DNA from 3 places in the Pseudomonas sp. TS_SC_3 genome. Region 1 is predicted to be linked to each of the others. Evidence: predicted binding sites of a transcription regulator. Region 1 holds the regulator's gene; each other region holds the start of a gene.
The links. The regulator sigma-54, encoded in region 1, starts transcription at its own class of promoters, with help from an activator protein. The targets are predictions, from matches to a motif close to ANTGGCATNNANNTTGCTNT.
Positions count from the first base shown of each region.

Region 1 (10,015 bases):
TGGCCATGGTCTGGAAGGCGACTTCAACCGTAAGGGCAGTTCAGCCTACAGCGGGAAAATAGGTGAAAAAGTAGCCTCTAGCCTCTGCACCATCGTCGATGACGGCACTCTGTTTGAACGTCGCGGCTCGCTGAGCATGGACGACGAAGGTACGCCGACCCAGTGCACCACGCTGATCGAGAATGGCGTGCTCAAGGGCTACATGCAGGACAAGCTCAATGCCCGCCTGATGGGCGTGGCCTGCACCGGTAACGGGCGTCGCGAGTCCTACGCGCACCTGCCGATGCCACGCATGACCAACACCTACATGTTGGCTGGCGAGAGCGACCCCGAAGAAATCATTCGTTCAGTGAAGAAGGGCATCTACTGCGCCAACCTCGGCGGCGGCCAGGTGGATATCACCAGCGGCAAGTTCGTCTTCTCCACCAGCGAGGCCTACCTGATCGAGGACGGCAAGATCACCGCTCCGGTCAAAGGCGCCACCCTGATCGGCAACGGCCCGGAAGCCATGAGCAAGGTGTCGATGGTCGGTAACGATCTAGAGCTGGACAGCGGCGTGGGCACTTGCGGCAAGGATGGGCAATCGGTGCCCGTGGGAGTGGGCCAGCCGACGCTGAAGATTGATGCCATTACGGTGGGCGGGACGGGCGCCTGACGGCTATTAAACGGTCACCTGATGGGGTGGCCAAAGGCCTAACCCATCAGGTGCGAGAGGCCTAGCGCAAGCCGCGCTGGGTCTCATCCAGGTCACGGATGTATTTGAAGATTTTGCGTGACGCGGCAGGCGCTTTGTTCTGCGCCAGTTCATGCTGGCCCTGACGGATCAGCTGGCGCAGGTGTTGGCGGTCGGCGTCGGGGTATTCGACGACAAAGGCTTCCAGGGTTTCGTCGGTGCCATTGAGCAAGCGGTCGCGCCAGCGCTCCAGGTTATGAAAGCGTTCGTTGTACTGACGCGTAGAGGCATCCAGTTGGTCGAGCAGGTTCAGGATGGATTCAATGTCCTGATCGCGCATCAGCCGCCCGATAAACTGCACGTGGCGTTTTTTTGCGGCATTGGCCGTGTGCTTGGGTGCTTCAGCAAGCGCGCGGCGCAGCTCGTCAGTCAGCGGTAGCTTGTTCAGCAGGTCGAGTTTTAGGGTGGTCAGGCGTTGCCCCAGATCTTGTAGCGCATGAAACTCACGCTTGATCTGGGTTTTGCTCTTCTCGCCGGAGAAGTCGTCAAGGTATTCAGACATGGTGGCGGTCCAGTGGAAAACGCCGACATGATAGCAGCAAGTTTCCAGCTGTAAGCGTCTGGCCTATGTAGCCGCGTTTGCCGCTTATCGTTCAGGAGTTCTTATGAGTGCAGTAGACATCGTCGGCCCGCAGGCTGTGCCGCAATTACAGGCGCAGGTGGAGCAGATTATTGCCGAGGCCAGAAAGCAGGGCGCCAGTGCGTGCGAGGTGGCCGTTTCGGTGGAGCAAGGTTTATCCACCACGGTGCGTCAGGGTGAGGTGGAAACGGTCGAGTTCAACCGCGACCAGGGGTTTGGCATCACCCTGTACGTGGGGCAGCGCAAAGGTTCTGCCAGCACCTCCGCCAGCGGTGAGGCGGCGATTCGTGAAACGGTGGCAGCGGCCCTGGCAATCGCCAAGCATGCCTCTGAAGATGAGTGCGCCGGCCTGGCCGATGCTGCGCTGATGGCTCGCGAGCTGCCGGCGTTGGATTTGTACCATGCGTGGTCAATCACGCCCGAGCAGGCCATCGAGCAGGCCTTGAGCTGCGAAGCGGCAGCTTTTGCGGCGGACCAGCGGATCAAGAATGCCGACGGCACCACGCTGAACACTCACCAGGGTTGCCGGGTTTACGGTAATAGCCACGGCTTTGTCAGCGGCTATGCCAGCACACGGCACAGCCTGAGTTGCGTGATGATCGCCGAGCAGGGCGGGCAGATGCAGCGTGACTACTGGTATGACGTCAATCGTCAGGGTGAGCTGCTGGCCGATGCCGGCAGCATTGGTCGCCGCGCCGCTGAGCGTGCAGTCAGCCGTTTGGGCGCGCGCCCGGTACCGACCTGTGAAGTGCCGGTGCTGTTTGCTGCCGAGCTGGCGGGAGGGCTGTTTGGTAGCTTTCTGGCGGCCATTTCCGGTGGCAACCTGTACCGTAAATCGTCGTTTCTTGAAGGCACGCTGGGGCAGCAGTTGTTCCCTGAGTGGTTGAAAATTGATGAGCGCCCACACATCCCGCGCGCACTGGGCAGCGCCGCCTTTGATGGTGACGGTTTGGCGACCTATGCCAAATCCTTCGTTGAACGCGGCGAGCTGCTGTCCTACGTGCTCGGCACTTATTCCGGGCGCAAGCTGGGCATGCCCAGCACGGCCAACTCAGGTGGCGTGCATAACCTATTCGTCAGCCACGGCGATGAAGACCAGAAGGCGCTGCTCAAGCGGATGGGGCGTGGTTTGTTGGTCACTGAGCTAATGGGCCAGGGCTTGAATATGGTCACCGGCGACTATTCACGTGGCGCGGGCGGTTACTGGGTGGAGAACGGCGAGATCCAATTTCCGGTGCAGGAAGTCACCATCGCCGGCAACCTGCGTGACATGTTCAAGCAAATAGTCGCGGTCGGTAATGATCTGGAACTGCGCAGTAACATTCGTACCGGTTCCGTGCTGATTGAGCGGATGACGGTGGCGGGTAGCTGACAGTAGCGGCCTGAAAAAAAAGGGGCGATGCACTCACGTGCATGGCCCCTTTTTTATCTAGGCAGGTTACTCGCCTTCGTCGAAGAAGTTGTCGATCAACTCGCGTAACGCCTGCAGCGCTTCGACATCCTGCTCGCCTTCAGTCTGCACATGAACGGCTGTGCCTTTGCCTGCGGCTAGCATCATCACGGCCATGATGCTTTTACCGTCGACCAGGCTGTCAGCACTGCGGCCGATTTTGACCTGACAAGGAAAGCGCCCAGCGACGCCAACAAACTTGGCTGCCGCACGGGCATGCAGGCCAAGCTTGTTGATAATGGTAATTTCGCTGGCGGGCATCGCGGGTAATTCCTTAGCTGAGGTCGCGGTGGCGGATCTGGACGTTTTTCAGGATGGGCTTGAGGGTATCGCCAAGCCGCGTTGCCAGATACACCGAGCGGTGGTGTCCACCGGTACAGCCTACGGCCACTGTGACATAGGCGCGGTTGCTGGCAGCAAAGCGCGGTAGCCACTTGGTCAGGTAGGCGAGGATGTCCTGATACATCTCTTCAACATCAGCCTGGGCCGAAAGATAGTCGATTACCGGTTGGTCGAGGCCGGAGAAGTCGCGTAAGTCCGGTTTCCAGTAAGGGTTGGGCAGGCAGCGCACATCAAATACCAGATCAGCATCCACCGGCATGCCGCGTTTGAAGCCAAAGGACTCAACCAGAAACGCGGTGCCCGGCTCGGGTTGGTTCAGCAGGCGTAGCTTGAGGCTGTCACGCAGCTGATACAAATTGAGGTGAGTGGTGTCGATCTTCATGTCAGCCAGGTCGATGATGGGCCCTAGCAGCAGGCTTTCATCGGCAATAGCTTCTTCTAGCGAGCGACTCTCATTAGTCAGTGGATGGCGCCGGCGGGTCTCCGAGAAACGCTTGAGCAGGGTTTCTTCGTCGGCATCCAGGTAAACCACATCGCACTTGATATGCCGTGCACGCACCTCTTCCAACAACGCCGGGAAACGTTCGAGATGGCTGGGCAGGTTGCGCGCGTCAATCGAAACGGCCACCTGCGGATGCAGCAACTCGGTATGCACTAGCGCGCGCTCTGCCAGTTCAGGCAGTAAGCCGGCCGGGAGGTTGTCGATGCAGTAGAAACCGTTGTCCTCGAGCACATCGAGCGCCGTGCTCTTCCCGGAACCGGAGCGACCGCTGACGATGATCAGGCGCATGTTTAGGCTCTATTGAGTTGGCTTTGAGTGTCGACTACCACCTGATACAGGGCTTCACTGCTTTCGGCTTGGCGCAGACTGGCGCGCACATCGCTGCGATCGAGCATGCTGGCGATCTGCCGGAGCAGTTCCAGGTGCGCATCGGTGGCGGCTTCAGGTACTAGCAGAACAAACAACAGGTCAACGGGGGCGCCGTCGATGGCGTCAAAATCTACGGCGGCGTCCAGGCGCAACAACGCGCTGATGGGAGCCGTACAACCCGGCAGGCGGCAGTGGGGAATGGCAATGCCATTACCAAAGCCGGTCGAGCCGAGTTTTTCGCGGGCAATTAGGCTTTCGAAAATGTCCTGGCCATCCAGGTCGGGCAGTTCGCGCGCCACCAAGTTAGCTATCTGTTCAAGGACACGTTTTTTACTGCCGCCCGGCACGTTCACTAAGGAACGGCCGGGGGTCAGGATAGTTTCAAGTCGGATCATAGGAGATAGGCGACGTCAGCGGGCCATAGCACCCTGTTGACGGTCGAGCTGTTTTTCCTTGTGTTTGATGAGTTGTCGATCGAGCTTGTCGGTCAGTAAATCGATGGCGGCGTACATGTCGTCATGCTCGGCATTGGCGACAACTTCACCGCCTGCAATATGCAGGGTGGCTTCGATTTTCTGCTTGAGTTTCTCGACCTCCATAATGACTTGCACATTGGTGATCTTGTCGAAGTGGCGCTCCAATCGGCCGAGTTTTTCGCCGATGTAGTCGCGTAGGGCGTCGGTCACATCCAGCTGGTGTCCACTGATGTTGACTTGCATACCGCTTTCTCCTTGTTGCCGTGTGTAAGAGGCAGGCGAGAGGCCTGCCGCCGGAACACTGTGGCGTGGAAGGGTCTGACAGATAGGGCCTGGCACGAACGCTGGTTGCTGAGTAGCAGTATGTCTACTTTGCGAAAAAACGTGCCTGGCGTGTTATCTGTCCTGCGAGTTGCCTTCCTTTTCGTACCGCCTTATATCAATCGTTTGCGCTCACTGGAGGGCGCTATTCCGAGGGACTCACGGTACTTTGCGACCGTACGGCGAGCCACTTGAATGCCTTGTGCTTCCAGTAGACCAGCGATCTTGCTGTCACTCAACGGCTTTTTCGCATTTTCCGCGGCGACCAGTTTTTTGATGATGGCGCGGATCGCCGTGGACGAGCATTCGCCACCCTCGGCGGTGCTAACGTGGCTGGAGAAGAAATATTTCAGCTCGTAAATGCCACGTGGGGTGTGCATGAATTTCTGTGTGGTGACCCGCGAAATCGTTGACTCGTGCATGCCTACGGCTTCGGCGATATCGTGCAGAACTAGAGGCTTCATCGCCTCGTCGCCGTAATCGAGAAAGCCGCGCTGGTGCTCGACGATCTGCGTGGCAACCTTCATCAGGGTTTCGTTGCGGCTTTGCAGGCTCTTAATAAACCAGCGCGCTTCCTGCAGTTGGTTGCGCATAAAGGTGTTGTCCGCGCTTGAGTCAGCGCGCTTCACAAACCCTGCGTACTGCGCGTTGACCCGCAGGCGCGGCATGGATTCCTGATTGAGCTCCACCAGCCAGCGCTCGTTGTGCTTGCGCACAATCACATCGGGCACCACGTACTCCGGCTCACCGGACTCGATCTGCGAGCCAGGGCGCGGGTTGAGGCTTTGGATTAAATCAATAACCTGACGCAGCTCGTCTTCCTTGAGCTTCATGCGGCGCATCAGCTGGCCGTAATCGCGGCTGCCGAGTAGGTCGAGGTAATCGCTGGCCAAGCGTTGAGCTTCACTCAGCCACGGAGTGCTTGCCGGTAGCTGACTCAGTTGCAGAAGCAGGCACTCGCCCAGGTTGCGTGCAGCGATGCCGGTCGGCTCGAACTGCTGGATGCGGTGCAGCACGGCTTCGACTTCGTCGAGCTCGATGTCCAATTCCGGATCGAAGGCCTCGACCACTTCCTCCAGGGTTTCTTCTAAGTAGCCCTGCTCGTTGATACAGTCGATCAGGGTGACGCCGATCAGGCGATCCTTATCCGACATCGGCGCCAGGTTGAGTTGCCAAAGTAAATGGCTTTGCAGGCTCTCACCGCTGGAGGTGCGGGTGGTGAAGTCCCACTCATCGTCATCACTGGCGCTGCTCGGCAGGCTGCTGGCGCTGGTCTGGTAGATGTCTTCCCAGGCGGTGTCGACCGGCAGTTCGTTGGGAATGCGCTCACCCCAATCACCTTCTTCCAGGTTGTCCACGGTTTGCGTGGCTTCCTGATAGTTGGTTTCCTGATAGGGCGCTTCGGGCTGTTCGCTCGGGCTGGCGCTTTCTGCGCCATCGGCCATGGGGTCCGAATTGTCGAAATCATCGCCGTCTTCCTGGCGTTCGAGCATCGGGTTGGACTCCAAGGCCTCCTGGATCTCTTGTTGCAGATCGAGGGTGGAGAGTTGGAGTAGGCGGATGGCCTGTTGCAGCTGCGGTGTCATCGTCAGCTGCTGGCCCATTCTCAGGACTAGCGATGGTTTCATTGCAGGCCTTATTTACTGGCGTCTATGCGCAATCCACTACAGGGCGTTTTAAAAATCGCCACTTGGAAGCAAATAATATGCCTAAGTTTAGGGGCTTTGCCTAGCAGGTCGTTGAAAACTACCTGTGTTAACGATCCAGCGTTAAAAGCAGGCGTTGGATGCGCATGTACAGCGCGTGTGCTCGGCTTTTGACCCGCCACTTCACCCGGCAGGCCAGTGCGCGGGTGTTAAATCGTTTCGCCTGTTCTGCTTACGCTCTAAAGCGCCTGCTGGCGGCTTAGAGCGGCGGTGGTTACAGCCGGAATTCATGCCCCAGATACACTTCTTTGACGGTTTGGTTGGCCAGGATAGTTTCGGCATCACCTTCGGCGATCAGTTGGCCATCGCTAACGATGTAGGCGGTTTCGCAGATATCTAAGGTCTCGCGCACGTTATGATCGGTGATCAATACACCGATGCCCTTGGCTTTGAGGTGGTGGATGATCTGTTTGATGTCGCCCACGGAAATCGGGTCAACACCGGCGAACGGCTCGTCGAGCAGGATGAACTTGGGGTTGGTTGCCAGGGCGCGGGCAATCTCCACGCGGCGGCGTTCACCACCGGACAGGCTCATGCCGAGGTTGTCGCGGATATGGCTGATATGGAATTCCTGCAGCAGCCCCTCAAGCTCCTTGCGCCGTGCAGCGCCGTCGAGGTCTTTGCGGGTTTCCAGGATGGCCATGATGTTGTCGGCCACGCTGAGCTTGCGGAAAATTGAGGCTTCCTGCGGCAGGTAGCCAATTCCGGCGCGCGCGCGGCCATGCATGGGCTGATGGCTGACGTCGAGATCATCGATCATCACGCGGCCCTGATCGGCCTGTACCAGGCCGACGATCATGTAGAAGCAGGTGGTCTTGCCGGCCCCGTTAGGGCCAAGCAGGCCGACAATCTGCCCGCTGTCGATACTCAGGCTGACGTCGCGCACAACCTGGCGGCCTTTATAGCTCTTTGCCAGGTGTTGGGCTTTCAATGTGGCCATTATTACTGCGCCTGCTGGTCGGCTGGTTTGTTCTTCGGCTGGATCACCATGTCGATGCGCGGACGTGGCGCGGTGACGTTGGTGCCTGTGGCACGGCCGGCGTTGACGATTTGGCGCTGGGTGTCGTAGACGATTTTTTCGCCTTCGAAGGTGTTGCCTTCCTGAATCACCTTGGCCTGATCGATCAGTACCACGCGCTCGTTGGCCATAAAGTACTGGATGGTCAGGCCGTAGGCCTTGACGATCTGCTTGTCGGCTGACGGCAGTTGCTCGTAGTAGGCCGGCTTGCCGACGGAGGTAAATACCTCGACATCGCCTTGGGCATTCTGGGTGATGGTCACGGTGTCGCCAGTGACCTTCATGGTGCCCTGGGTGATGACGACATCACCGCGATAAACGGCCACGCCTTGTTTGTCATCCAGTTCCGCGCTGTCAGCCTGGATACGGATCGGCTGTTCACGGTCGGATGGCAGGGCCCAAGCGCTAACACTTCCGAGTGCGGCGCTGAGGCTGAGTAGTAGGGGGAGGGTGTTAACGAGCCTCATGCTGACCTCTTACGTTGGACAGCAGGAGCATCCTGCCGTCATTCATGTACGCTTTCATTCCTTGTGCCGTGGTCACCCCATTGGCCGCGTCGATTCTAACGGCTTGCTGGGTCTGCGCATATTCCTTCTCGGGGAATACGGTCAGGCGGCTGGTGGTGAGGATGGTCGGGCGGCCTTTGGCGTCGGTACGTTCAACCCGCACCTTGTCGATCAGCTCGACCTCAACGCCGCCGGGCGACACTTCACCGCGCTCACTACGGATTTTCCAGGGCAGCTCGGTGCCGCGGAACAGGTTCATATTCGGGCCGGTCATCAGGGTGATGTCACTGGCTTTGACGTGCTCGACCTTATCGGCCGTTAGCTCGTATTGCAGCGTGCCGTCGGCTTGGTATTGCACGGTGTAGGTGTTTGTGGCGTAAAAGTCGATGGCGTTATCAGTCCCAGCGGTGCGGGATTGCTCGTTAAAGCCATCTGGGCTGAGGTTCCAGTAGCCGAGCGCCGCCACCAGCAGGGCGACAACGGCGAACAGAACAATATTGAATAACTTGCGGGGCATGGTTGGCCTATAGGTAAGCGGCTTGAGCGGCTTCAAGGGTGCCTTGGGCGTGCATGATCAGTTCACAGAACTCACGTGCGGCGCCTTCGCCACCGCGAGCACGGGTAATCCCGTGGGCGTGTTGGCGGACAAAGCCGTCGGCGCTGGCGACTGCCATACCTAGGCCTACGCGGCGGATCACTGGCAGGTCGGGCAGGTCGTCACCGAGGTATGCGACCTGTGCATAGTCTAGGCCCAGTTCGCCGAGCAGTTCGTCAAGCACGACCAGCTTGTCTTCGCGGCCCTGATACAGGTGTTGAATCCCCAGGTTCTGCGCACGGCGCTCGACCACCGGGGTTTTGCGGCCGCTGATAATGGCGGTGCTTACCCCAGAGTTGATCAGCATTTTGATGCCGTGGCCGTCGAGGGTGTTGAAGGTCTTGAATTCGCTGCCGTCGATCAGAAAGTACAGCTTGCCGTCAGTGAGCACGCCGTCGACGTCGAAAATGGCCAATTTGATGGCCTTGGCGCGTTGCAGCAGGTCGGGGTTGATCGTGTCAGTGCTCATTACATCACTCCAGCGCGCAGCAAGTCGTGCATGTTCAGTGCGCCAATTGGCTGATGGTTGTCATCGATTACCACCAGCGAGCTGATCTTGTGGTCTTCCATGATTTTCAAAGCCTCTGCCGCGAGCATTTCCGCGCGAGCGGTCTTGCCATGGGCGGTCATTACGTCATCGATAATGGTCTGGCGTACGTCGATGTTGCGGTCCAGGGTGCGGCGCAAATCGCCGTCGGTGAAGATCCCGGCCAGGCGGCCGTCGTCCTCGGTCACCACGGTCATGCCCAGGCCTTTCTGGGTCATCTCCAGTAGCGCGTCGCGTAGCGAGGTGCCGCGCTTGACGCGTGGCAGGCTGTCGCCGGCGTGCATGACGTTTTCCACCTTGAGCAGCAGGCGTCGGCCCAATGCGCCGCCCGGGTGGGAGAAAGCGAAGTCTTCGGCGGTAAAGCCGCGGGCTTCCAGCAGGGCAATGGCCAGGGCGTCACCCAGTACCAGCGATACGGTGGTGGAAGAAGTCGGGGCCAGGTTCAGCGGGCAGGCTTCCTGGGATACGCGGGCATCCAGGTTGACTTCGGCGGCCTTGGCCAGCGGGGATTCCGGGTTGCCGGTCATGCTGATCAGGCGGATGCCGAGGCGCTTGATCAGTGGCAGCAGGGTCACGATTTCTGCGGTGGAACCCGAGTTGGACAGGGCTAGCACTACGTCATCGCGGGTGATCATCCCCATATCGCCGTGGCTCGCCTCGGCTGGATGCACGAAGAACGCCGTGGTGCCAGTGCTGGCCAGGGTGGCGGCAATCTTGTTGCCGACGTGGCCGGATTTGCCCATGCCCACCACGACCACGCGACCTTTGCTGGCGAGAATCAGCCCGCAGGCTCTGACGAAATCACCGTTGATGCGCGCCAGTAGATCCTGAATAGCGTCGAGCTCCAAACGGATGGTGCGCTGCGCTGAT
Region 1 is NZ_CM149586.1:202,136-212,150, forward strand. Features, by position in the region: gene tldD (metalloprotease TldD) at 1-655, shown strand, start outside; gene yjgA (ribosome biogenesis factor YjgA) at 717-1,235, opposite strand; gene pmbA (metalloprotease PmbA) at 1,339-2,685, shown strand; gene AC0J6G_RS01050 (HPr family phosphocarrier protein) at 2,752-3,024, opposite strand; gene rapZ (RNase adapter RapZ) at 3,038-3,895, opposite strand; gene ptsN (PTS IIA-like nitrogen regulatory protein PtsN) at 3,898-4,371, opposite strand; gene hpf (ribosome hibernation-promoting factor, HPF/YfiA family) at 4,387-4,695, opposite strand; gene AC0J6G_RS01070 (RNA polymerase factor sigma-54) at 4,887-6,401, opposite strand; gene lptB (LPS export ABC transporter ATP-binding protein) at 6,694-7,419, opposite strand; gene lptA (lipopolysaccharide transport periplasmic protein LptA) at 7,422-7,964, opposite strand; gene lptC (LPS export ABC transporter periplasmic protein LptC) at 7,951-8,520, opposite strand; gene AC0J6G_RS01090 (KdsC family phosphatase) at 8,528-9,067, opposite strand; gene AC0J6G_RS01095 (KpsF/GutQ family sugar-phosphate isomerase) at 9,067-10,015, opposite strand, start outside.

Region 2 (10,015 bases), 510 kb from region 1:
GCACCGAGCCGGCCATAGACCTGGTGGCTTCGACCTCCGGTGGGCATTTCAATTGCTGGCAGAGCCGTGTTTCCGGCTTGCCGGAGTACGGCGGCGAATTGCCGGTTGCAGCCCTGGCCGAGGAAATGCTCAGCGAGGGAGAAGGGCAGGTGCGCGCGCTGGTGACGGTGGCGGGCAACCCGGTGCTGTCCACACCCAATGGCCGCCAGCTGGAGCAGGCTCTGGATGGCCTGGAGTTTATGCTCAGCATCGATTTCTACATCAACGAAACCACCCGCTATGCCGACCTGATCCTGCCGCCAACTGGGCCGCTCGAACATGATCACTACGACACCACCTTTAATATGTTCGCCGTGCGTAATGTCACTCGTTTTAACGAGGCGGTGCTGGCTAAGCCCGAGGGTGCGTTGCATGACTGGGAAATTTTTGTTGGCTTGGCTAAGGCCTTTGCTGGCAAAAATGAGTTGCAGCTCAAACCGACCATGCCACCTGAGCAGATGATCGACATGGGCTTGCGTATGGGGGGCTACGGCGACCAATCCGCGCATAAGTTGTCGCTGGCAAAGTTGCGTCAGCACCCGCACGGGCTCGACCTGGGCGCGCTCAAGCCCAACTTGGCCGGGCGCCTGAAAACTGCTAACAAGCAGATTCAGGCGGCGCCGGCGGTGATCATGGCCGATCTGCAACGCTTTGCCGCGCAGCCAACGGCGAAGGCTGACGAGTTGCTGCTGATTGGCCGACGCCATGTGCGCAGCAATAACTCCTGGATGCACAATTACCACCGCCTGGTTAAAGGCAAGCCGCGCCATCAGCTGCTGATGCATCCGGCGGATCTGCAGCAGCGCGGGCTGAGCGACGGTCAGCTGGTGCGCGTGCGTTCGCGGGTTGGCGTCATCGAAGTGGAGGTGGCCGCCAGTGACGAGATGATGACCGGTGTCGTCAGCCTGCCGCATGGTTGGGGCCATGCGCGACCGGGCGTGCAGATGAGCATCGCCAGCGAACAGCCAGGCGCCAGTGCCAATGATTTGACTGATGAGAGGCAGCTCGACGCTTTGTCCGGCAATGCCGCGCTGAACGGGGTGCCGGTGCAGGTTGAGGCGGCCTGAGCGGCACTCACGCGTACACGGAAACTGGCAGGGAAGGCCGAGCATTACGCTCGGCTTTTCGCTACAATGCCGCCACCGTGCCGACCCGTGAGTCGGGAAGTTAAGTCCTGAGGTGCCCAATGGATATCATCGAAACCATCAAAGAGCAGATCGCTAACAATACCGTTCTGCTGTACATGAAAGGCTCGCCGAACGCTCCACAGTGCGGCTTTTCCTCTAAAGCATCGCAAGTCGTGATGGCCTGTGGCGAAAAGTTCGCTTACGTCGACATCCTGCAAAACCCAGAAATCCGCGCGAATTTGCCAAAATACGCCAACTGGCCAACGTTCCCGCAGCTGTGGGTTGGCGGTGAGCTGGTCGGCGGCAGCGACATCCTGGCGGAAATGTTCGATAAGGGTGAGCTGCAAACCCTGATCAAAAACGCCGTGCAGAAAGCTGACGCGTAAGCAGCCCCTGCACAAACAACAAACCCCGCCAAGTGCGGGGTTTGTTGTTTGTGGCGCGGTGTTTTGCGCTTATTCGTCCATCTGCGATTGCAGGTAATTTTGCAGGCCCACTGCTGCGATCAAGCTGAGCTGAGTTTCCAACCAGTCAATATGGTCTTCTTCCGAGCAGAGAATTTCTTCGAGCAGTTCGCGACTGGCGTAATCGCCGATGCTTTCGCAGTAAGCAATCGCTGCTTTCAGATCAGCATGCGCCTTGTGCTCGATTTTGAGATCGCACTCAAGCATTTCCTGGGTGTTCTCACCGATCAGGATCTTGCCGAGGTCTTGCAGGTTGGGCAGGCCTTCGAGGAAAAGGATGCGCTTGATCAGCTTGTCCGCATGCTTCATCTCGTCGATGGACTCGTGGTACTCATGCTCGCCGAGTTTCTTCAGGCCCCAATCTTCGTACATACGCGCATGCAGGAAGTATTGGTTGATCGCGACCAGCTCGTTACCGAGGATCTTGTTCAGATGCTGGATGACTTTCTTGTCGCCTTTCATATCTGCGTCTGCCTTGCAGGGGAATTAGCACCTGATTTTGGGCTGCGGGTTTTTGGCTGTCAAACCTAAGTATTTGAATCTAAAGTTAAATTTAATCTGATTAAGAATGCTTAAGTTGTGCATCTTGCTGCTAAGGCATTGATTTATCTGTGATAAACCAGCATGTGCTGAGGCTCAAGAGTGCACAGCGATAGCGCGAAGACTGCTTACCTTAAACGGCTGGCCATAAAAAACCGGACACGAGGTCCGGTTTTTTTATGTCGCTGAATTCAGGCGGCTACGAAGTTTGCCGGATAAGTCATCACGGCCTGGCTGCTTTGCACTTCGCTCAAGGTTTCGCGCACCACTTGTTTGGCCAGGCAGGCGCATTTGCCGCATTGGCTGGCGACGCCGAGGGTGGTGCGCACATCACGGTAGCTGCAGCAGCCTTCGTAAATGGCTTCGCGGATCTGACCGTCAGTAACACCTTCGCAGAGACAGACGTACATGATTTGGGCTCATGGCAGGGCAGTGGCTGGTGCGAAAGATACTAATGTTAATGAGAATGCTTGTCAAAGCTGTATGTGGTTGGCTGACGAGTGGCGCCGGGTGGCGAATTGAATCGTTCGCAGTTTTACGTCGTCGGCTGCTAGTTATGACCTTGCAGGGTCGATTGCCGGGGAGGGTGGCAAAAGGCCGTGCGCGCTTGCCGCTTGCAGGCCCCTAGGCGGAAAGCGTTTGCCGCTTTGCCACGCATAAGGCCAGGTTTATAGGCTAACTAACTGATAAATAGCCAAAAAATAAAATGGCACACGCTTTGCTTATGGTTTTGCACGGAAAACAGCAACGCCACCTGGCAAAGGTTTCTGACCATGAGCATCAGTTTCGATCGGGCACTCGGCATACATGAAAAAGCTCTCGGCTTTCGCACTCAGCGTGCCGAGGTGTTGGCCAACAATATCGCGAACGCTGACACGCCCAACTTCAAGGCGCGTGACCTGCAATTTGCCAGTGTTTTGGCTGAGCAGAGTGCCAATAGCCAGCGTGGTCCGGTCAGCCTGAATCGTACCAATAGCCACCATATTCCTGCCGATGGCGTGATGGTTGGCGATGCCAGCCTGGCGTACCGCACGCCGATGCACTCATCGATTGATCAGAACACCGTAGACCTGCAGATCGAGCAATCGAACTACGCGGAGAACTCGGTGCAGTTTCAAGCCAGCTTTACCTTGCTTAACAGCAAATTCAAAGGGCTGGTCAGTGCCCTGCGCGGCGATTAATAGGAGCCTGAAGCTATGTCACTTACCAGTGTTTTTAATATCGCCGGATTGGGTATGAGTGCCCAGAGCACTCGCCTGAATACCATCGCCAGCAACATTGCCAACGCCGAGACCGTGTCTTCGAGCATTGATCAAACCTACCGTGCCAGGCATCCGGTGTTTGCCACCGTGTACCAAACCGCGCAGGACGGCGATCGTGGTTCGCTGTTTGCTGAGCAGGACAATGCCGGTGCGGGTGTGCAGGTGCTGGGTGTGGTTGAGGATCAAAGCAGCCTGATGCCGCGCTATGAGCCGAACCATCCGGCTGCTGATGAGGGCGGCTATGTGTACTACCCCAACGTCAATGTGGTGGAAGAGATGGCTGACATGATTTCAGCCAGTCGAGCCTTCCAGACCAACACCGAAATGATGAACACCGCCAAGCAGATGATGCAGCGCATATTGACCTTGGGTCAGTAAGCCAACGAATTAGGAGTGCAGAGCAATGAGTGTTGTTGGCGATGTTAGCGGTTCGGCGCTGGACCAATACCAGATTAAGCAGGGCAGTAGCCAAAACAAAGAGCTCGGTAAAAACGAGTTTCTCAACCTGTTGGTGGCTCAGTTGAATAACCAGAACCCACTCGAGCCACAAGGCAATGGCGAGTTTATCGCTCAGCTCGCGCAGTTCAGCCAGGTTGAGGGGATCGAGAAACTCAACACCAGCATGGGTTCTTTGTTGAGTGGCTATCAGTCGTCCCAAGCGCTGCAGGCTTCTTCGCTGGTCGGGCGTAAGGTCATCGTACCTACGGACAAGGCTGTGGTTGATACCAGTGAGAGCTTCAAGGCGAGCCTGGTACTGCCGACCAGCAGCAGCAATGTCTACGTCAACATCTATGACAAGGCCGGCTCTGCAGTGGGCCGAGTCAACCTGGGTGAGCAGGCGGCCGGCAATGTCAGCTTTATCTGGGACGGCAAAGACAGCAGCGGCAACCTGATGCCGCCCGGTACTTATAAGTTTGAAGCGCAGGCCACCTATAACGGCGAGGCCAAGGGGCTTTACACCATGTTACCGGCCAACGTCGACAGCGTAGTCCTTGGTGGCAGCGAGTTGATGTTGAACCTCGCGGGGCTCGGCAGTGTGCCGCTGTCGCAAGTGCAGGTTATCGGTCAGTAACTAACAGATTTCAGCGCCGGTTACGCCGGTACAAGGAGACAGCTATGTCGTTCAATATTGGCCTTAGCGGTTTGCGTTCAGCAACCAAAGATCTCAACGTCACGGGTAACAACATTGCTAACGCAGGCACTGCGGGCTTCAAGCAATCACGTGCCGAGTTTGCCGATGTGTATGCCTCTTCTGTGTTGGGCACCGGTAAAAACCCACAAGGTAGCGGTGTGTTGCTGGCCAACGTTTCGCAATTGTTCAACCAGGGCAACATTAACTACACGCAAAATGCCTTGGACTTGGCGATTAATGGCAATGGTTTTTTTCAAGTCAATAACAACGGTGCGTTGAGCTACACCCGTGCCGGCTATTTCGGCACAGACAAAGAAGGTTTTTTGGTCGATAACTTTGGCTACAACCTGCAGGGTTACACCGTTGACCCTAACGGCAATCTGCAGACGGGGGTGGTGGGTGACTTGCAGATTCAATCTGCAAGCCAGGACCCGAAGGCCACATCGACCATGACCCAGGTCTTCAACCTCAACTCCACCAATGCGGCGCCGGCCACTACGCCGTTTAATGCGTCTGACCCAACGACCTACAACTCGTCTACCTCGACCAATATCTACGACACACAGGGTAATGCGCATGTGCTTACCCAGTATTTCGTCAAGGACGCGCCGCCGGCTCTCAACAGCTGGACCATGAATGTATTAATTGATGGGCGTAATCCGACTAATCCTCAAAGTGTTCTACTTCCAGGACCTCCCCCTGTTTTCGACAATACAGCTGGTACTGCGCCGTTTAGTACAACGCTAACATTCAGCCCGTCGGGACAGTTTCAAGCGGCCACGGGCGGCGATTTCACTGTGAATCCCGACGGTACTTTGCTTCTCAACAACTGGAATCCTGCCGCCCCGGACAATTCCACTCCACCCGTGTGGGGGCCTAATGGTGCCTTGCAAAGCCCGGAAAACCTGACGATTGACTTGCGTCGCTCAACTCAGTTTTCAAGCAGTTTTGCTGTCAACAGTGTCAGCCAGAATGGTTACACCACGGGTGAATTGGCCGGGCTGGAAATCGACGAAACCGGCGTTATTTTCGCGCGCTACACCAACGGTCAATCCAAGATACAGGGGCAGATTATCCTGGCTGACTTTGCCAATGTGCAGGGGCTTACACCGGTTGGTAAGACACAGTGGGTGCAGTCTTTTAATTCGGGAGAACCTGTGCGTAACCCACCAGGCTCCGGTACTTTGGGTGCGATTCAGGCCGGCGCGTTGGAAGACTCCAACGTCGAGCTGTCTGATCAGTTGGTTAACTTGATCGTGGCGCAGCGCAATTACCAGGCCAACGCTAAAACCATCGAAACCGAGAGTGCGATCACCCAGACCATTATCAACCTGCGTTGATGATCGCCGCCGGCGGCAGGCAAGTGCTTGTCGCCGGCGGCAAAAAAACGCCACCACGGTTTTTAAAAAGGCTCCTTTATGGAGCTTTTTTATTTTTAAAATTCATACGTATCAATGGTTTGTGATTATTTTTCGAATGCTGGCATAGGCATTGCTTTGTAGCGTGTATAGAGCAACTGGCAACGCGCCCAACTCGGAGATTAACCATGGACAAGATGCTGTACGTTTCCATGACTGGTGCCCACAACAACACCCTGGCTCAGCGTTCGCACGCCAACAACCTGGCGAACATCTCTACCAGTGGCTTTCGCCGGGATTTTGAACAGGCGCGTTCCATGCCGATTTTTGGTGACGGTTTACCGGCGCGTGTATATGCCATGAGTGAGCGCCCCGGCACTGACTTCACCCCAGGTGCGTTGCAGGAAACGGGGCGCGATCTCGACGTGGCAGTCGGCGGTAAAGGTTGGTTGGCCGTGCAGGCGCCTGACGGCACTGAAGCTTATGTGCGCACCGCCAGCTTGAACGTCGACGCTCTGGGCATGTTGCGTACCGGCAACGGTTTGCCGGTGATGGGCAACGCCGGGCCGATTGCAGTACCGCCTGAGCAGAAAATTGAAATCGGCAAAGACGGCACCATCAGTATTCGTGCGCTCGGTGAAGCGCCCAGCGTGCTGGCTGAAGTCGACCGCTTGAAGCTGGTCAATCCTGATCTCAAGCAGATGGAAAAGGGCTCAGACGGCCTTATCCGCTTTAAGGGGCAAGGCCCGGTGCTGGCCGATGCCACCACGGAAATCACCTCGGGGTTTCTTGAGTCGAGCAACGTCAACGCGGTGGAAGAGATGACCGCGATTCTCTCGCTATCTCGCCAATTTGAACTGCAAGTGAAAATGATGCGCACCGCCGAAGACAATTCAGCGGCCATGGCGCGCGTCTTGCAGATGTCCTAATTACCAGCACGCGGCGCCGTTAAGCCAGCGCCCGAGGAGAATCGATATGCTTCCTGCACTGTGGGTCAGTAAGACCGGTCTTACCGCTCAGGACATGAACCTGACCACCATTTCCAACAACCTGGCCAACGTTTCGACCACCGGCTTTAAGCGTGATCGTGCCGAGTTTGAGGACTTGCTGTACCAGATCCGTCGTCAACCAGGTGGCCAGTCCAGCCAAGACAGCCAATTGCCGTCCGGCTTGCAGCTGGGTACCGGTGTGCGGGTGGTGGGTACGCAGAAGATCTTCACCGCAGGCAGCTTACAAACCACCGAGCAACCGCTGGATATGGCGATTAACGGGCGTGGCTTCTTCCAAGTTCTGCTGCCAGACGGCACGGTGTCCTACAGCCGTGATGGTAGCTTTCATCTGAACTCTGATGGTCAGGTGGTGACGTCCAACGGCTACGCGCTGGAGCCGGCCATCGTGCTGCCCAATGAAGTGCGCACCTTTACCGTGGGTGAGGACGGCACCGTGTCGGTGACCACTGCCGGCAACCCGCAGCCGCAGATTGTTGGCAACCTGCAGACCGCTGACTTCATTAACCCGGCAGGGTTGGAAGCCATCGGCAACAACCTGTTCCTGGAAACCGCGTCCAGCGGCGCGCCGCAGGTCGGCACCCCAGGGTTGAATGGTCTGGGTACCACGCTGCAGAACACCCTAGAAAACTCCAACGTCAGCGTGGTTGAGGAGTTGGTGAACATGATCACCACCCAGCGCGCCTATGAAATGAACTCCAAGGTCATTTCCACCGCGGATCAGATGCTCGGCTTTATTTCGCAAAATCTTTGATGGTTAAGGCGGCTTAGTCGCGCAGCGGCTGGCTTGATCCTGCTAACAGTAAGGAATCGCTTGGACGGGTAGGCGTGGCTCACTCAAACACGTCACCCCAGGCAACGCATGAGGTAGTAGATATGAACCGGCTGATGATCATAAGTGCACTGCTTGGCCCGCTGGCTTTGAGCGGCTGCATGGCGCCCGCGCCTAAGCCGGACGATCCCTATTACGCGCCGGTAATGCCGCGCACGCCGTTGCCTGCGGCGCAGAACAACGGCTCGATTTACCAAGCCGGTTTTGAGAATGGCCTATTCGGCGACCGCAAGGCTTACCGGGTGGGTGACATCATCACCATCACCCTCAACGAGCGCACCCAAGCCAGTAAGAACAGCAACAGCCAGGTCAGTAAAGACAGCTCGGCCAACCTTGGCGTGCCGAACCTGTTTGGCATGGCCGTATCACCGAAAAACCCGTTAGCAGGTCTTAGCGCATTGGGTATGACCAATGACACCCTCGGTCTGGATGCCAGTTTTGATGCCACGCGCTCGGCGGATGGTTCCGGTGCGGCGGGGCAGAGCAACAGCCTCACCGGTTCGATTACTGTGTCGGTGGCTGAAGTGATGCCCAACGGCGTGCTGCTGGTGCGCGGTGAGAAGTGGATGACCCTGAATACCGGCGATGAGTTGGTACGGATCGCCGGCCTGGTTCGCGCCGATGACATTGCCACCGACAACACCGTGTCCTCGACCCGCATTGCCGATGCGCGCATCACCTACTCGGGCACTGGCGCGTTTGCCGATGCTTCGCAGCCGGGCTGGATGAGCCGTTTCTTTCTTAGCCCAATGTGGCCGTTCTGAGGATGGCCACCATGACGCTTCGTCAATACCTCATCGCTGCTGCTGCACTGTTGCTGGCATCAATGGCCCAGGCTGAACGGCTCAAAGACCTGGCCAGTATTCAGGGCGTACGCAGCAACCAGTTGATCGGCTATGGCTTGGTGGTGGGGCTTAACGGCAGTGGCGACCAAACCACTCAAACGCCGTTCACCGTGCAAACCTTCAATAACATGATGGCGCAGTTCGGCATCAAGGTGCCGGCCGGTGGCAACGTACAGTTGAAGAACGTTGCCGCGGTGTCGATCCACGCTGACTTGCCGGCATTCGCCAAGCCCGGTCAGACCATCGACATCACCGTGTCCTCTATTGGTAACGCCAAAAGCCTGCGTGGCGGCAGCCTGCTGATGACGCCGCTCAAGGGCATTGATGGCAACGTCTATGCGATTGCCCAAGGTAACTTGGTGGTCGGCGGTTTTGACGCCGAAGGCGGCGACGGCTCGCGGATTACCGTCAACGTGCCCTCAGCGGGGCGCATTCCCGGCGGTGCGACAGTTGAACGGCCGGTGCCAAGCGGTTTTGATCAGGGCAATACCCTGACGCTTAATCTCAATCGGCCCGATTTCACCACTGCCAAGAATATCGTCGACCATATCAACGAACTGCTTGGCCCTGGCGTCGCTCAAGCCGTCGACGGCGGCTCAATTCGCGTCAGCGCACCGCTCGATCCAGGTCAGCGCGTCGATTACTTGTCGATTTTGGAAAACCTTGAAGTCGAGATCGGCCAAGCCGTCGCCAAGGTCATCATCAACTCGCGCACCGGCACCATCGTGATTGGCCAGAACGTGCGCGTGCAGCCGGCCGCCGTAACCCACGGCAGCCTGACTGTGACCATCACCGAAGACCCGATTGTCAGCCAGCCGGATGCTTTGTCCGGCGGCCAAACGGCGGTGGTGCCTCGCTCCAAGGTCAACGCTGATGAGGAATTGAAGCCGATGTTCAAGTTCGGCCCGGGCACCACGCTGGACGAAATCGTCCGCGCGGTGAATCAGGTAGGCGCATCGCCTTCCGACCTTATGGCCATCCTGGAGGCGCTGAAACAAGCCGGCGCTCTGCAGGCTGACCTGATTGTGATTTAAGGGAGCGTACGCTATGGACTCTCGACTCTCAGCCGGTTTGCTCGGCGGTGGCAAAAGTGCCGTAGACAGCGGTGCCTATAACGATTTGGGCCGTTTGCAGCAGTTCAAAGTCGGCGGCGACAGCGAAAAGAACATCAAAAAAGTGGCTCAAGAATTTGAGTCACTGTTTCTCAATGAAATGCTCAAAGCCATGCGCTCGGCCAACGAGGCGTTTGGTGAAGGCAACTTCATGAACAGCAACGAGAGCAAAACCTACCAGGACATGCACGACCAGCAGCTGTCGGTCACCTTGTCCAACCACCAGAACGGCATCGGCCTGGCCGACGTGTTGGTGCGGCAGATGTCGAAGATGAAGGATGCCGACAGCCGGCCCAA
Region 2 is NZ_CM149586.1:710,089-720,103, forward strand. Features, by position in the region: gene AC0J6G_RS03395 (molybdopterin oxidoreductase family protein) at 1-1,106, shown strand, start outside; gene grxD (Grx4 family monothiol glutaredoxin) at 1,226-1,552, shown strand; gene bfr (bacterioferritin) at 1,622-2,092, opposite strand; gene AC0J6G_RS03410 (bacterioferritin-associated ferredoxin) at 2,362-2,580, opposite strand; gene flgB (flagellar basal body rod protein FlgB) at 2,944-3,351, shown strand; gene flgC (flagellar basal body rod protein FlgC) at 3,367-3,810, shown strand; gene flgD (flagellar hook assembly protein FlgD) at 3,836-4,504, shown strand; gene flgE (flagellar hook protein FlgE) at 4,549-5,904, shown strand; gene AC0J6G_RS03435 (flagellar basal body rod protein FlgF) at 6,111-6,851, shown strand; gene flgG (flagellar basal-body rod protein FlgG) at 6,898-7,683, shown strand; gene flgH (flagellar basal body L-ring protein FlgH) at 7,806-8,525, shown strand; gene AC0J6G_RS03450 (flagellar basal body P-ring protein FlgI) at 8,537-9,640, shown strand; gene flgJ (flagellar assembly peptidoglycan hydrolase FlgJ) at 9,654-10,015, shown strand, end outside.
Region 2: a site for sigma-54 is predicted at 2,876-2,895, ahead of flgB (flagellar basal body rod protein FlgB). Genes of this name have one in related genera too.

Region 3 (10,015 bases), 1.0 Mb from region 1:
CGTCGTCTGCGGTTTTTACTTTGACGAAGAACTCGGCCACCTCGGTTTTGATCCCGCCGTTACCGCCTATGTACATCTCAAAGCCCGAGTCCACGCCGATGATGCCGACGTCTTTAATACCGGCTTCGGCGCAATTGCGCGGGCAGCCAGAAACCGCCAGCTTGACCTTGTGCGGCGACCACATGTTGAACAGGTCGTGCTCCAGATCGATACCCAACTGGGTCGAGTTTTGCGTGCAAAAACGGCAGAACTCGCTGCCGACACAGGTTTTCACCGTGCGGATGGATTTGCCGTAAGCGTGGCCAGACGGCATGTCCAGTTCCTTCCACACCGCTGGCAGGTCTTCTTTCTTAATGCCCAACAGATCGATGCGCTGCCCGCCGGTCACTTTGACCATGGGCACATTGTACTTGTCGGCCACATCGGCGATACGGCGCAGTTCGGATGGATTGGTCACGCCGCCCCACATGCGCGGCACCACCGAGTAGGTGCCATCCTTCTGGATATTGGCGTGGGCGCGCTCGTTGATCAGGCGCGACTGCGGGTCGTCCTTGGCTTCACCCGGCCAAGTGGAAATCAGGTAATAGTTCAGTGCCGGGCGGCAGGTGGCGCAGCCATTGGGGCTGCTCCAGTTCAGCGCAGTCATGGTCTGCGTCAGGCTGGTCAGGTGTTGCTCGCGTATCGCCTGGCGAATCTGACCGTGATTGAGATCCGAGCAGCCACAGATGGCTTTTTCGCTCTTGGGTTTTACCTCAGCGGCACCGCCCACTGTATTGATCAGGATTTGCTCGACGAGGCCGGCGCATGAGCCGCAGGAACTGGCCGCTTTGGTGTGTTTTTTCACCTCATCGACGCTGAATAGGCCGTTTTCCTGAATCGCCTTGACGATGGTGCCCTTGCACACGCCGTTACAGCCACACACTTCCATGCTGTCAGGCATATTGGCGGTCTTGTCGACGCCTTGGTGTCCCACATCGCCGATGGCACTTTCACCGATGCCGGCCGCACCAAACATCAGGTGATCGCGGATCTGGCTGATGTTGGCGTTTTCTTTGATCTGGCGGAAATACCAGCCACCGTCAGCCGTGTCGCCATACAGGCAGGCACCGACGAGGACGTCGTCACGGATCACCAGTTTCTTGTACACGCCGCCGATGGGGTCGGAGAGGGTGATGGTTTCGCAGCCTTCACCGCCCATAAATTCGCCCGCGGAAAACAGGTCGATGCCGGTGACCTTGAGTTTGGTCGAGGTGACCGAACCTTGATATCGGGTAAAACCAAGCTGGGCCAGATGGTTGGCGCAGACCTTGGCTTGTTCAAACAACGGCGCGACCAAACCGTAAGCGATACCGCGATGGTTGGCGCATTCACCAATGGAGTAGATGCGCGGGTCATAGGTCTGCAGCGTGTCGTTGACCAAAATACCGCGGTTACACGGGATGCCAGCTTTTTCCGCGAGTGCGGTATTGGGGCGGATGCCGGCGGCCATGACCACGATGTCTGCGGGGATGACCTCCGTATTTTTGAATTGCACTGCACACACGCGCCCCTCGCCGTTGTCCAACAGCGCTGAGGTTTGTTCATTGAGGCGAAAGTGAATGCCGCGTGCTTCCAGCGCGGTTTGCAACAGCTTGCCGGCAGTGCGGTCCAGTTGGCGCTCCAGCAACCAGTCAGAAATATGTACAACGGTCACATCCATGCCACGCATCTTCAGGCCGTTGGCTGCTTCCAGACCCAGCAGGCCACCACCGATCACCACTGCATGCCGATGGGTTGTGGCGGCGCTCATCATCCTGTCGGTGTCAGCGATGTCACGGTATCCCATCACGCCGTCCAGGCTGTTGCCGGGTATCGGCAAGATGAACGGGGTGGAACCGGTGGCGATCAACAGGCGGTCGTACTCGGCTGTTGTGCCATCGTCAGCCGTGACTACGCGCTGTTTGCGATCAATATTGACCACGGTGCGGCCCAGCAGCAGGCGGATGTGGTTGTCGCTGTACCAGTTGAGGTCGTTGAGGATGATCTCCTCAAAGCGTTGTTCGCCGGCCAGCACGGGCGAGAGCAGGATACGGTTGTAGTTGGGATGAGGCTCTGCGCCGAACACAGTAATGTCATACAGGTCGGGGGCCAGTTTGAGCAGCTCTTCCAGGGTGCGCACACCGGCCATGCCATTACCGATCATCACCAGCTTGAGTTTTTGCATGCCGGCTATCTCCTGAGTCATTGATCACGGAAAAGGTGGCTGCCGTAAATGGCAGGCCCGAAAAACAAAAAAGGCGTCCCGCTAGTCACCTAGCGAGGACGCCTTTGTCCAAGTCCCGTTCTCTCGGGAAGTGCTGCACTCTTCATTGAGCGCTGCGCTTTATTAAATTGTGCAATCAACAATGCAGAGCTTGTGCCAACTTGCGATGTGTTGATTTACGCGGGGGGGGCGCAGGCTGTGCAGCACCGGTTGCTGTTGAGTGCTCCTTTATAAGCCATGGTGCGCTGCGCTGGTGCGCGTGCTCAGGCTGGGTTGAGCCAGTTAACCTTGCTGAACGTGTCGCTGAAGCGTGTAGGCATGGGCACCACTTTGCCCAGTTTATAGTTGAAGAACACAAACCCTGATTTAGCCATGGCCACCAGGCTGCCGTCCGCTGGGCGGGTGATGCGGAAGGTAATGTCGCCACCGTATTTGTTGAAGTCCATCACGCCGACTTCGAACAGCAATTGGTCGCGAGCATGGGCTTCGGCGCGGTAGGTGGTAGCGAGGTCCGTGACGATGATGCCGGTGCCGTCTTCCTGGGTTTCCTCAATGCCGAACTCAAACAGAAACCGCGCCCGCGCCTCGGAAATCATTGAGATCATTGAGTCATTGCCTAGGTGGTTGGCGGCGTTGATGTCGGTCACCCGCACGGTCAGGTGGGTGCTGTAGCAGAACTGATCTTCGGGGAACTCAAGGTTCAGACGGGCCATTGCTGTATCCGGTATTGGAATAAGGTGGCCAATATTAACCCTGATGTAATGCGTGTTGCAGACGTCCTGCGCTCGATTACTAGGCAGGGTACGGAGGCAGATACCTGCTCCGTGCCTGAGTTGCTTTAAGCCGCGGGGCGTTGCTGGCGCTGGTAGAGAAACTCCAGCACGGCGGTGCGGTAGGCGTGGTAGTGCGGGTCATTGGCCAGGGCCAGGCGATCCCTCGGGCGCGCCAGCTCGACCTTGACGATATCGCCCACGGTCGCTGCCGGGCCGTTGGTCATCATCACGATGCGATCAGACAGCAGCACCGCCTCATCGACATCGTGGGTCACCATCACCACCGTGCTGTGAGTTTCACCAACGATGCGCAGCAGTTCGTCCTGCAGGTGCGCGCGGGTCAGGGCATCCAGCGCGCCGAAGGGTTCGTCCATCAGCAGCACCTTGGGTTGCATGGCCAGGGCGCGGGCGATGCCGACGCGCTGTTTCATGCCGCCAGAAATTTCATTGGGATGCTTGTAGGTGGCGTGGCTCAGGCCAACCATGGCCAGCGCCGCTTCGGTGCGTTCCTTGAGCTGGGCCTTGCTCTCCTTGCCAGCGAAGACCTTTTCCACCGCCAGGTAGACGTTGCCGTAGCAGGTCATCCAGGGCAGCAGGCTGTGGTTCTGGAACACCACGCCGCGCTCCGGGCCAGGGCCGTCGATCTCGCGGCCATTGCAGATCAGCCCGCCTTCACTGGCCTCGAGCAGGCCGGCGATCAGGTTGAGAACGGTGGATTTACCGCAACCCGAGTGGCCGATCAGGGTGACGAACTCACCTTTGGCGATGCTCAGGTTGACGTCGGTGAGGGCCTGGAAGCGGCCTTTCTTGGTGTCGAAATGTTTGCCGACCTGGGTCAGCTCCACGAATTTATCCATGTTGCGGCTCCTTAAACGGGCATTACCAGCTGGCCTGCTTTAACTGGCGTAATCGAAACGTTTGGCCAGCAGCAACAGCAGTTGCTCCAACGCCAGGCCGACCAGGCCGACGATGATGATGGCGATCAGAATGTGTTCGACGTTGAGGTTGTTCCACTCATCCCACACCCAGAAGCCCAGGCCGGTGCCGCCGGTGAGCATTTCTGCCGCGACTATCACCAGCCAGGCCACGCCAATGGCCAGGCGAATGCCGGTCATCAGGTGCGGCAATACGGCGGGAAACAGGATGCGCGTGAGTACCTTGAACTCCGACAGCTTGAGCACTCGTGCCACGTTCAGATAATCCTGCGGCACGCTGGCCACGCCGGCGGCGGTGTTGAGGATGATCGGCCAGATCGAGCTGATAAAGATCACCCAGATCGAAGCCGGGCCAGCCGCTTCGAATACCAGCAAGCCAATCGGCAGCCAGGCCAGCGGCGACACTGGGCGCAGCAGGCTGATGATCGGTGAGAGCATGCCGGCCAAGAAGGCAAAGCGGCCGATGGCAAAGCCCAACGGAATGCCCACCAGCGCCGCCAAACCAAAGCCGATACCGACGCGACCCAACGAATGCAGGATGTTCCAGCCGATGCCCATGTCATTTGGGCCATTGTCATAGAAGGGGTTGGCAAACAGTTCCAGCGCCGCCGCCCAGGTACTGATCGGGCCAGGCAGGCCCTCGCTCTTGGTCGCAATCAGCGCCCACACGCCGATAAACAGCACGATACCCAACAGCGGCGGCACAACCGCCTTGAGCAGGCTGGTCAGCGCCGCCACGCCTGGCAGAGCCAGACGTGGCGCTTTACTGATCGGCGCAGACAACGGCAATGGGGTTTTCAGTGGTGCGTTCATCACGAACCTCCCAATCAGGCTTTAATCGCAAAGGAGTTGGCGTAGGCCGCCGGGTCGGAGCCATTCCAGATGTTGCCATCGATCAGCGTGCTGCTGCGCAGCGAGCTGGCCGGCACGGGGATGTTCAGCGCACTGGCGGCCTCCTTGTACAGTGCAACCTGGTTGACCCCTGCGGCGATGGCGGCATAGTTAGGGTCTTCCTTGATCAGACCCCAACGCTTGAACTGGGTCATAAACCACATGCCGTCGGAGTGATACGGGAAGTTCACTGTGCCGTTTTTGCAGAAAGCCATGGCGTGGTCGTCTTTCCAGCTGTTGCCCAGGCCGTCTTCGTACTGGCTGAGGAAGCGCGGTTCGATCACTTTGACCGGTGCATTGACGTAAGCCTTGCCGGAAATCAGCTTGGCCGTGCTCTTGCGGTTTTCCTCGCTGGCCTCGATAAACTGGCTGGCCTCAAGGATCGACATGATCAGCGCGCGGGCCGCATTGGGGTATTGCTCGATAAAGGCGCGGGTGGTGCCGAGGATTTTTTCCGGGTGATCCGGCCAGATCTGCTGAGTAGTCACAGCCGTGTAACCAATTTTTTCAGCAATCGCCCGCGCGCCCCAAGGCTCGCCGACACAGAAGCCATCCATATTGCCGACGCGCATATTAGCGACCATCTGTGGTGGCGGTACGACGATAGTTTTCACATCGCTCATCGGGTTGATGCCCAGGCTCGCCAGCCAGTAATACAGCCACATGGCGTGGGTTCCGGTGGGGAAGGTCTGGGCGAAAGTCAGCGGGTTACCGCCTTTTTTCACATGCTCGGCCAGTTGTGCGCCATTGGTGACGCCGGCTTCCTTGAGCTGTTTGGAAAGGGTGATGGCCTGGCCGTTCTGGTTCAGGCCCATCAATACGGCCATATCCTTCTGCGGCCCGGCGATACCCAGCTGCGCGCCGTACATCATGCCGTACAGCACGTGGGCGGCATCCAGCTCGCCGGTATTGAGTTTGTCGCGCACCCCGGCCCAAGAGGCTTCTTTGCTCAAGGTGATGCTCAAGCCGTTTTTCTCAGCAAAGCCCTGGGTCGCGGCGACCACCACCGAGGCGCAGTCGGTCAGTGGAATAAAGCCCACTTTCAGCGCCGCCTTTTCTGGCGCATCGGAACCAGCGGCCCAGGCCACGCTGCGCAGCGAGGTGGGTGCGCTCAAGCCAAGTGCAGCGACACCGCCGACGGTGCCGGCGACGGCAATCGAGGTTTTCAGGAAGTGACGGCGGCTGTGCAGGCTTGGGTTCTTCGAATCACGATCAGTCATGGGGTTTGTCCTTCTCTGGCCTTATACGGCTGAAACAAAAAACGGCATCCGTCAGGCTTCTTCTGGAGAAGTCACCTGACGGACGCCGTTGTCCGTGATCTGCGGCTCACCGCCGTTGGTGGGCTGCGATGCAATCGTGAGGGACACAAAGCAAAGGGCTTGCCATGTTTGCTATGGAACCCAGATATGAACGCCGAGGGCGGCTGAGAAATTCGCCTGCGCTCTGGAAGGTTGGTGGCTAAATATTATTAATCAATGGCTTAGCGCATTGATTAAGTCGCGGTTGTCGGGCCGGCGTAACGGCCATGCGCTGCATCACCTGCAAGCAGCGCCTCTGCTGCGGCGTGCGTTGAGCTAAAAGTGTGCAGTCCTGCAGGGTAATTCAGCACTGCGCATCGTCTTAGTGCTTAGCGGTCAAGGCGTCTAACAGGGCAGCCTTAACCCGGTTGTGGGCAGCGTTGCGCTTCTTCAACAAAGTCTCTTAACCAACGCAGCACATGCACGGCCTCCCAGCGCGTGGGGTCGAACAGGGCATAGGCTTGCCCTTCATAACCCACTACATCGAGTGGGCGGTGATAACCGGCGCGTTGCAGCAAGGCCTCAATCTCGGCAAAGCAGGTGTTGAAATGCACGCGGTTAAACGGTGTTTTGTTTTCGGTGACGATGCCTTCCAGCTTTAACTCATTCACGGTGTCTCGGACTTTTTCCAGAGGCATGCGGTTCATGCTGTGTTTGAGCTGCAGAACGTCGAGCATTGGCCTTACTCCGGGCAGTTTGGGTGGGCAGCAACAGGTTGGCGGGTGGCCGTGTGTCAGGATAGCTGAAAAATACTGTACATATAAACAGTATTCGATAATAGTAATCCCACTGCCTATCCGGCAACCACTCGATCATTCTCGCCAACCGCACGCAACGCCAATGGCGACAAGCACCGCAGAGGAGTCACCGATAATGCAACAGATGCTCATGACCGTTGTGCTGTTGAGCTTTTTGGCCGGTTGCGCGCAGCCACAATTGGACCCGCCGCGCGCTAACGGCACCTACCTGGTGATTGAAAATGGTCAGGCCTGGGCTGTGATGGTGGACAACGGCAAGCGCGTGGAAGAGCCAGGCACGGTGGTTGACATGATCAGGCTGCCCAACAAGGGTTCTGCAGTGGCCGCCAGCTATGTGATTGAAACGGCGAATTGTGGGCGCATGCAGTGGTTGAGCGAGCATTCCAGTGCTACAGACGGGGCAACCAGCCGGATGTCACTGCACCGCAGCAACTCGCTGGCCAACAGTAATTGCCTGATTGCCGAGGGCTTGAGCCGGGTGTGGACCGTGTTGGATTACTCAGGCTGAGCTGGATTGCGTTGAGGGGGTAGATTGATGAGGGATTAGGTGCGCATTGCACACCTAATCCCTGGCGTTGCTACACGCTGTCGGCTTTGGCCTTTTTCTCCGGCAGCAGACCATCGGCGCGGAACATCGCCCTGATGCCGCGAATGGCCTGGCGAGTGCGGTCCTGGTTCTCAATCAGGGCAAAGCGTACGTGGTCATCGCCGTAGTCACCAAAACCGATACCCGGCGACACGCAGACCTTGGCCTCCAGCAGCAACTTCTTGGCGAACTCTAATGAGCCAAGATGGGCATACGGCTCCGGAATTTTGGCCCAGATATACATTGAGGCTTTGGGGTTTTCGACCATCCAGCCCAGTTCATGCAAGCCTTTAACCAGCAGGTTGCGGCGCTGGCGATACTGCTCGGCGATATCGCGCACGCATTGCTGATCACCCTCCAGCGCTGCAATGGCCGCGACCTGCAGCGGGGTAAAGGTGCCGTAGTCGTGATAACTCTTGATCCGCGCCAGGGCGTTGACCAGCTCGGGATTGCCGACCATAAAGCCAATTCGCCAGCCGGCCATGTTGTAACTTTTGGACAGGGTGAAGAATTCCACGGCAATGTCTTTAGCGCCCGGCACCTGCATGATCGACGGAGCTTTCCAGCCGTCATAAACAATATCGGCATAGGCCAGGTCGTGAATCACCAGCACGTCATACTGCTTGGCCAGGGCCACCATGCGCTCGAAGAAGTCCAGCTCCACACACTGCGCCGTAGGGTTGGAGGGGAAGCCAAGAATCATCATCTTCGGCTTAGGGATCGATTCACGAATCGCCCGCTCCAGCTCAGCGAAAAAGTCCACGCCGGGAATCAGTGGTACCGAGCGCACCTGGGCGCCGGCGATGACTGCGCCGTAGATATGAATCGGGTAGCTGGGGTTGGGCACCAGCACGGTGTCGCCATGGTCCAGAGTGGCCAGCATCAAGTGCGCCAGACCTTCCTTGGAACCGATGGTGACGATGGCTTCGCTTTCCGGGTCGATGTCGACGGCGTAGCGATCTTTGTACCAGCGCGAAATAGCGCGGCGCAGGCGTGGAATGCCACGTGAGGTGGAGTAGCCGTGGGTGTCTTCACGCTGGGCGACTTGCACCAGCTTCTCAACAATGTGCGGCGGCGTGGGGCCATCCGGGTTGCCCATGCTGAAATCGATAATGTCTTCGCCACGGCGCCGGGCGGCCATTTTCAGTTCGGCGGTGATGTTGAATACATAAGGGGGTAGACGATCGATGCGCGCAAAACGGCGCTTGGCGTTCTCAGCCATGATTTCCTCGCGGTACGTAAGCGCCCGGAACCGTCCGAGCGACGTTGGCCAGTGCGCTGGCCAGGCGGCGAAGATAAGCGGGGCGCAGTGGTACTGTCTAGAGCAGTTGCCATGAAACTCGGCAGTACAGCCTTAGTTTGGTAGGTCGTAGCCCGGATGCAATCCGGGGGTCGCAATCCTCGGACTGCATCCGGGCTACAGGAGCGGTGGTTAGCCGCCGAGCATGTCGTGCATGGCGATGATCTGTTCGGCCACCTGCGCCAGCTTCTGCTGACGGCTCATGGCCTGGCGACGCATCAGGGTGTAGGCCTGTTCCTCATCGCAGCTTTTCATTTTCATCAGCAGGCTTTTGGCCAGTTCGATGCGCTTGCGTTCGGCCAGCTGGGCATCGCGTGCCTGCAGCTGGGCGCGCAGCGCTTGGTCGCTCTCAAAGCGCACCATGGCCACGTCCAGAATCGGCTGCAGGCGCTGTGCATGGATGCCTTCGACGATGTAGGCGCTGACGCCGCTCTGAATGGCCTGGCGCATTACACCGGGGTCGTGTTCGTCGGTGAACATCACGATAGGGCGGGGTTGGTCGCGCGTGACCAATACCACTTGTTCCATCACGTCACGTCCAGGGGACTCAGTGTCAATCAGGATCACATCCGGTCGCACAGCCTCGACCCGCTCCGGCAGGTCGATGGTTAGGCCGGATTCATCGATCACCTCAAAACCGGCTTCGGTCAGTGCGGCTTTCAGGCGGCCGACTTTCTTGGCGGTGTCATTGATCAATAGAATGCGCAGCATCTTAATGAGTCTCCTGAGCTGCGCTGGCTGCTGTATCCGTTAACGCGTGCAAGGCAAAGCTGCGGGCATATACCGCTGGATTGCTGCCATCCCACGTGGTGCCATCGGCGAGTTGGCTGCTGCGCATCGGTTCGGTAACCGGCACACCGAGCGCTGTTGCGGCCTCGCGGTAAAGATCAATTTGCTGAACCTGGCGGGCGATACCTAGATAGTCAGGGTCGCTGCGCAGCAGGCCCCAACGGCGAAATTGTGTCATAAACCACATGGCATCAGACAGGTAGGGCATGTTGACCGCACCCTCGCCATGAAAGCGCAGCGGATGGTTGTCCTGCCAGGCATGGCCAAGACCATCCTGGTAGTGGCCGAGAAAACGGGGCTGGATGACAGACAGCGGTGCATCAACATAGGCAGCACCGCTGAGTAACTGCGCCGTGCTGCGTTGGTTTTCTTCGCATTCATCAATAAAACGGCTGGCATCCAGCACTGCCATGATCAAGGCGCGAGCGCTATTGGGGTGGCGT
Region 3 is NZ_CM149586.1:1,249,973-1,259,987, forward strand. Features, by position in the region: gene nirB (nitrite reductase large subunit NirB) at 1-2,203, opposite strand, end outside; gene AC0J6G_RS06140 (thioesterase family protein) at 2,506-2,955, opposite strand; gene AC0J6G_RS06145 (ABC transporter ATP-binding protein) at 3,081-3,872, opposite strand; gene ntrB (nitrate ABC transporter permease) at 3,912-4,763, opposite strand; gene AC0J6G_RS06155 (CmpA/NrtA family ABC transporter substrate-binding protein) at 4,778-6,061, opposite strand; gene AC0J6G_RS06160 (transcriptional regulator) at 6,499-6,816, opposite strand; gene AC0J6G_RS06165 (hypothetical protein) at 7,013-7,405, shown strand; gene alaC (alanine transaminase) at 7,476-8,705, opposite strand; gene AC0J6G_RS06175 (ANTAR domain-containing response regulator) at 8,916-9,494, opposite strand; gene AC0J6G_RS06180 (CmpA/NrtA family ABC transporter substrate-binding protein) at 9,496-10,015, opposite strand, start outside.
Region 3: a site for sigma-54 is predicted at 2,384-2,403, ahead of nirB (nitrite reductase large subunit NirB). Genes of this name have one in related genera too.